One region of the Veillonella sp. oral taxon 780 str. F0422 genome, then DNA from elsewhere that is predicted to be linked to it. Evidence: riboswitches for the same ligand, from Rfam matches in the RefSeq annotation. Region 1 holds a riboswitch; each other region holds the start of a gene.
What was found. Region 1 has a riboswitch for thiamine pyrophosphate ahead of thiS (sulfur carrier protein ThiS). Riboswitches for the same ligand answer to the same signal wherever they lie in the genome.

Region 1 (2,272 bases):
GTGCGTAGCAGAATCCGTCGTGGCTATCACGCAAGGGGAGTTTACACGACCAGAAGATTTAAAAGTATCTTGGCAAGCTAAATTTTTAAATCGCTTTATCCATCCTGATGGTTCTATGGCATCTGTGTATGGTATGCAAGCAGCTATGGATAAAGAAGGGGAATGGAAAATGATGTTTGCCTTCCTTTGTGGAGCCGTAGCTAAAGTGTTTAAAAAATCTGGCGTCTTCTATCAAATGGCACGGACCGCATCTTTAACAGATGATGTGACAGGTACCATGCCTCCGTTTGATAAATGCATTGTATATGGACCAAAACAACCACATGCAGTAGCGGATGCCATTATGAAAGCAACAGGTGCTTATGGGGCTTGTGTAGCGGACGTGAATGATTTAAAACGAGCTGCTATCTTAGGCCATAGCCGTGGATTAAAACCACAACAAATTGCGCAAATTTTGATCGATAATCCATTTGGCAATGATAGCCAAATGACACCTATCGTTGTGATTAAAAATTATGCCTCTGTGTCTGCACGGAGACGATAAAAATTGTTGATACTTCGGCTTGCAAATTGAGTCGTATCAGCGTATACTGAAAGAGAACTTTGGGGAGCCTACTGGCTGAGAGTAAACGAAAGTTTTGACCCATAACCTGATTTGGATAATGCCAACGTAGGATAAGTTTGATTCGTCATACTGAGGACATCCAACAGGATGTCCTTTTTTGTGCCTTTTATAGGATGGTGTATCGTATAGGGGTACAGAATAAAGGTACATCTAAGTGGATGTACAAGTGAAATAGAATAGTGAGACGATAGAGTGCTATAGCATGAAGGGGCATACCACCGCGGGTATGGTTTTTCGTGCTGTTTTTTTATACTAGTATGTGGTGAAGGAGCCATGACGGATAATTGGTATGATACTAGTTTGAAATAGGTATATAGCAAACGCTATAGTTAGGAGGATATGATGAAAGTAAATGGAGCAACTTATCATTATGAGGGGCAAACAGTGCAAGAAGTACTGGCAGCCCTAGCGTTTCGAATGGATCGCATCGTAGTGGAATATAATGGGAAGATTCTTTCTAAAGCAGACTGGGAATCGACTCGTGTGAGTCCTGCAGACACAATGGAAGTAGTAACCTTTGTAGGAGGTGGCTAAATGGTATCTTTACAAGATAAAAAAGTTCTGCTCATCGGTGTAGGCGGTGTTGGTTCTCATGTGGCAGTGGCATTGTGCCGTGCTGGAATTGGTCAGTTAGAAATTGTAGACTTCGACGTTGTGGATGAAAGCAATTTAGGCCGTCAATATTATGAGGTGAATGATGTAGGAGTTTTAAAAGTGGAGGCTATGAAAGGCCATCTCAATCGGATGAATCCAAACTGTGAGGTCATCGTCCATAATGAATGCCTCACACCAGAAAGATTATCTGAATTAATCGATGGCTATGACATGGTCGTAGAAGCAGTGGACAAGGCTGTCACAAAAGCATGGATGACAGAAGTGATTCTAACTCATCCTACAGAACCCTTATTAGTAGGCTGTTCAGGTATGGCAGGTTGGGGGGATAGTAATGGTATCCGCCGTGAACGGAGACACCATCGTTGGTATCTATGTGGCGATGGAGTGAGTGATATCGATTCTATCGGAAAAATTACTGCGGCTCGTGTCATGGTTTGTGCCGGACATATGGCAAATGCCGTCATTCAATTATTACACGGAGAAGATATTGATTAAGGAGGAACCTATGACACGTTCAGTAAAAGATATGGAAACACAAGATACATGGACCTTAGGGGGACATACATTACATTCTCGATTTATCTTGGGGTCTGGTAAATTTTCTATCGACTTAATCGAGGCTGTCCTAGAAGAAGCGGGCGCAGAAATGATTACCTTAGCCCTACGTCGTGCGGTAGGTGGAGAAGTGGAAAATATCCTAGATGCTATCCCAAAGGATACTATCTTAATCCCTAATACGAGTGGCGCTAGAGATGCTGAAGAAGCGGTGCGTATAGCAAGATTATCCCGAGCTACAGGTTGTGGAGATTTTGTAAAAGTAGAAATTATGAAAGATTCAAAATATTTATTGCCACATAATGGGGAGACCATTAAAGCTACAGAAATATTAGCAAAAGAAGGATTCATCGTTATGCCATACATGTATCCAGACTTAGAAGTGGCTCGTGATTTGGTGAATGCTGGAGCCGCTGCGGTGATGCCGTTAGCGGCGCCAATTGGATCTAATCGTGGATTGCAGACAAAGGAATTTAT
Region 2 (2,272 bases), on a different contig from region 1:
ACGGATGCACGGACCTATGATAATACCATTACCTATGCATCGCTCCGTAAATCACTTGAAAGTGAGAGCCGTCCTGTGGTAGTATTATTTGGAACGGGGTATGGTATGACGAAAGAAACAATGGAAGATTTCGATTATATCTTAGAACCCATCTATGGACATGGTGAGTACAATCACCTTTCAGTTCGTAGTGCCGTATCAATTATATTAGACCGCTTGCGAGGCGAAGCGTGGTGGAATAAATAGGAGGACACAATGTCAGGACATTCTAAATGGTCAAATATTAAACATAGAAAAGGTAAAAATGATGCGTTGAAAGCAAAAGTTACTACAAAAATTAGTCGTGAAATCACAGTAGCTGTGAAAGCTGGTGGTACAGATCCAACAGGTAATATGCGCTTGAAATTGGCGTTGCAAAAAGCTCGTGAAAATAACATTCCTAAGGATAATATTCAACGTGCCATCGATAAAGGTGCCGGTGCAGGGGATGCGAACAACTACGAAGAAATTACCTATGAAGGATACGGCCCAGGCGGTGCTGCCATCCTTGTAGAAGTGATGACAGATAACCGTAACCGTGCAGCAGCTGATGTGCGTCATGCCTTCTCCAAACGTGGCGGTAACCTAGGTGAAAGTGGCTCCGTTAACTGGATGTTCAAACGCAAAGGTGTATTCGTGATTCCACAAGAAGGCAATGATGAAGAAACATTGACATTATTGGCTCTTGATGCTGGCGCAGAAGACATTAAAGTAGAAGACGATGTATTCGTTATCTACACATTGCCAGATGATTACGATGCCGTAGAAGCTGCCCTAGCAGAAGCATCCATCGCCACAGATATGGCACAGATCACAATGGTTCCAGATACAAATATGGAATTAACCGGTGATGATGCAGTGAATATGCAACGAGTACTAGACATGCTGGAAGACTTGGACGATGTACAAGATGTGTATCATAATGCCATCATGGATGAGGAAGAATAATTTCCTATAAGATTCCACCATTCCATGATATACTATAAGTAAGTAAATATTTTAGAATTGCAAGGGAGCCTATGTAATAGGCTGAGAAAGGACTTTGAAGTACCTGACCTTTTGACCTGATCGGGATCATGCCCGCGTAGGAAGCACGCTGACATATGTGGGTATCGATGTAATGTCGATACCTTTTTGTGTATAGAGTACCCCAAATAGGCTCCTTTGTAATGAAAGGAGCTTTTTATGTTTTACACACAAATGCAAGCAGCCCAAAAAGGCATTGTTACCGACGCGATGAAAGTGGTAGCAGAAAAAGAAAACATGGATGTTGAAGTATTACGAGACCTAGTAGCAAAAGGACATGTAACGATTCCATGCAACAAGCATCACACGGCTTTACAACCAGAAGGAATCGGACAGAAGTTACGTACAAAAATCAATGTGAACTTAGGGACATCTAAAGATTGCACAGACTACGAAGAAGAGATGAAAAAAGTTCATCATGCAGTAGCATTAGGGGCTGAATCTATTATGGACTTGTCTACACATGGTGATACAAAGGTATTTCGCCGTCTATTGACAAAGGAATGTCCCGTTATGATTGGTACTGTGCCAATCTATGATAGCGTTATCCATCATCAAAAAGATTTAGGAGAATTGACAGCTGAAGACTTTATTTCTACCATACGTTTTCATGCAGAAGATGGTGTAGATTTTGTTACCTTGCATTGTGGTATTACACAACATACAATAGAGCAAATTAAACATCACAAACGGAAATTAAATATTGTTAGTCGTGGTGGTAGTTTAGTCTTTGCTTGGATGTCTATGACAGGTCAAGAAAATCCTTTCTATGAATACTATGATGAAATCTTGGACATTTGTGCAGAATATGACATGACCATTTCTCTTGGCGACGCCTGCCGTCCTGGTTGCTTAGCAGATGCTACAGATATCTGTCAAATTGAAGAACTTGTTCGACTTGGGGAGTTGACAAAACGAGCTCGCGAACGTGGTGTACAAGTGTTAGTGGAAGGTCCTGGTCATGTACCATTGAATCAAGTGCAAGCCAATATGGAAGTGCAACAAACGATCTGCGATGGGGCCCCGTTCTACGTATTAGGTCCATTGGTAACAGATATTGCACCAGGCTATGACCATATTACAGCTGCCATTGGTGGTGCTGTGGCAGCCATGCATGGGGCAGCCTTCCTTTGCTATGTAACACCAGCGGAACACTTAGCGTTACCTGATGAAAACGATGTGAAAGAAGGCATTATGGCTTTCAAAA
Region 3 (2,272 bases), on a different contig from region 1:
AGCTACCTTTCATAGAAGGAATGCTCCTGTTTTGATTTGTGAAGTTATTGTAAAGTGTATAATGAAATAATGAGTGCTTATATACGCACTAAATAGTATAGTAAGCGGTTATATTTCTTTTTTCTTTTTAGAAATTAGGCTAATGATATAGGCCGTTGCAATGGTTGCTAATGCTGTTCCTACGATAGTAGATAGGCTAGCCCCTAAGAATGGGTTGCTGTCAAGGAATTGATGGTACATATAAGTACCAGACGCCCAACAAATGATATACAAACTAGGTCCATGGTCAAGGCGCGGACATTTGCGCAAAAAGAAATAGTGAGTTAATAAAATAGCAATCATTGGGGCAAACACGGATCCAATCATATATAAGAAAGGAATGATATTATCCATTGGATAGATGGATGCACCGATGGTGCCGATGACGGTAATGATAATACCGATGGTACGACCAGAATATTTAGTCTGCAAGCTTTCAGAGGAAATACCAGCAGATAAGGCATCCATAAAAGTAGTTGTGACAGTAGAGAATACGATGATAATTAACCCACCAAATCCTAAACCAGCATGAAGTAGAACCTTTGCAATGTTGCTTTCATTTGTATAGAGGGCAGCTGCTAGGCCTAACACATACATAACGGAACTTGTGATGCCATATACAATGGCACTAGATGCAGTACCTGCCACAGGGTTCTTGGACAAGCGAGTGTAATCGCTAATCAATGGAAGCCAAGACAATGGCATAGCGATAGATAATTCCAAAGCCGCTGTGAAAGTCATTTCATCAGTGATGATTCCTTGGCTATGAATGGAACTTTCTTGTAACAAGCTAATCAATAAATAGATGCAGAGGATACCTAAGCCGTAGCCCATGATGCTGTTGATATAGCCCATGTTACGGATACCAATGAAGAGCCATACAATGATGAGAGCACCGATAATGAAAGTCCACGCAGTGAATGGTAGATTCCATAACTCTACGGCACCAAGAGCACCGTCATAAATCATAATACCGGTCCAACCAATCAGTTGTAGAACGTTTAAAATGGAAAATAATTTCATGCCTCCATTGCCAAAGACAGTGGATACAGTTTGCATAGAACTCATGTGTTCACGAGCGCCGATGAGTCCTGCACCAAATAATAACAAACAACCGATGACGTGACCGATGATGATGGCTAATAGGCCGTCGGAAAATCCTAGGGGCGCAAAATAGGTGCCCGTCATAATTTCCGCAATAGAAAGAGCGGCGCCGAACCAAATGAGGGACAACCGCGATGATGAAAGTTTTGAATCACTCATGAATACTCCTAACTATGCCAGTAGGAACAAAAAAGACTAATCTGAAACGATTAGCCTGTAGATGATAGATATTCTTAAGATACCTAGTATTGCAAACAGGAACCATGTGGTAATGTGTCCTTATGTGTTTGTATAGGTACTACAAAAATATACTAATATATCCCTACGTTGGCATTATCCAAATCAGGTTATGGGTTAGTAGCACATAGCCACTTCTCAGCCCACTTTAGTGAGCACCCCTTACAGATGTATTATACGAATTGAATGATACTACGTCAATAGCAATATATAGGTGAATGTAATGTATCATATGAAATATATAGGATATATGAATGTCTATATTGAGAGGAAATATCTTCTAGTGAAAGTAGCTTAGCTGTAATTTATTGTATTGCATTAGAGTATATTTCATGTTATAACTAAATTAATATAAGAACCACTAGGGGTGCTTATGCTGAGATTGATGAGTGTCAAAACCCTAGACCTGAACCAGATAATGCTGGCGTAGGAAAGTGGATGGCATCGAATACTAGACATTGTATAAGAACCGTCCAAAGGATTGGTTCTTTTTTGTTACTAGTAAAGGAGATACCTATGAAATTACATAGAGCATTAACGATTGCAGGAACAGATCCAACAGGTGGTGCAGGGGTGATGGCGGACTTAAAAAGCTTTCAAAGTCGTCATGTCTATGGGATGGCTGTTATTACATCCGTGGTGGCACAAAACACAAGAGGTGTGACGCAAATTGCGCACATGGACCTTTCTATGATTGAAGCACAATTGCAAGCCGTATTTACAGATATTGTTCCAGAAGCAGTGAAAACGGGTATGTTAGCCACAGCAGAAATGATGGAACTAATCGGAGCCTACATAGATCCAAAAGTACCCTATGTGTTAGACCCTGTGATGATTGCCACCAGTGGGGATCGTCTAATTTCCGATGAAGCTGTGAAAGCCTTGCAAAGTA

Region 2: it holds a riboswitch for thiamine pyrophosphate, as region 1 does, so the genes downstream of both, thiC (phosphomethylpyrimidine synthase ThiC) here and thiS (sulfur carrier protein ThiS) in region 1, are expected to answer to the same signal.
Region 3: it holds a riboswitch for thiamine pyrophosphate, as region 1 does, so the genes downstream of both, cytX (putative hydroxymethylpyrimidine transporter CytX) here and thiS (sulfur carrier protein ThiS) in region 1, are expected to answer to the same signal.

Annotation. Positions count from the first base shown of each region.
Region 1 is NZ_AFUJ01000005.1:211,022-213,293, forward strand. It holds gene HMPREF9200_RS01220 (coenzyme F420-0:L-glutamate ligase) at 1-544, shown strand, start outside; TPP riboswitch at 595-694, shown strand; gene thiS (sulfur carrier protein ThiS) at 968-1,159, shown strand; gene thiF (sulfur carrier protein ThiS adenylyltransferase ThiF) at 1,160-1,735, shown strand; gene HMPREF9200_RS01235 (thiazole synthase) at 1,767-2,272, shown strand, end outside.
Region 2 is NZ_AFUJ01000001.1:16,133-18,404, reverse strand. It holds gene HMPREF9200_RS00100 (RNA methyltransferase) at 1-246, shown strand, start outside; gene HMPREF9200_RS00095 (YebC/PmpR family DNA-binding transcriptional regulator) at 256-987, shown strand; TPP riboswitch at 1,039-1,147, shown strand; gene thiC (phosphomethylpyrimidine synthase ThiC) at 1,225-2,272, shown strand, end outside.
Region 3 is NZ_AFUJ01000059.1:15,039-17,310, reverse strand. It holds gene cytX (putative hydroxymethylpyrimidine transporter CytX) at 109-1,302, opposite strand; TPP riboswitch at 1,446-1,553, opposite strand; TPP riboswitch at 1,734-1,830, shown strand; gene thiD (bifunctional hydroxymethylpyrimidine kinase/phosphomethylpyrimidine kinase) at 1,897-2,272, shown strand, end outside.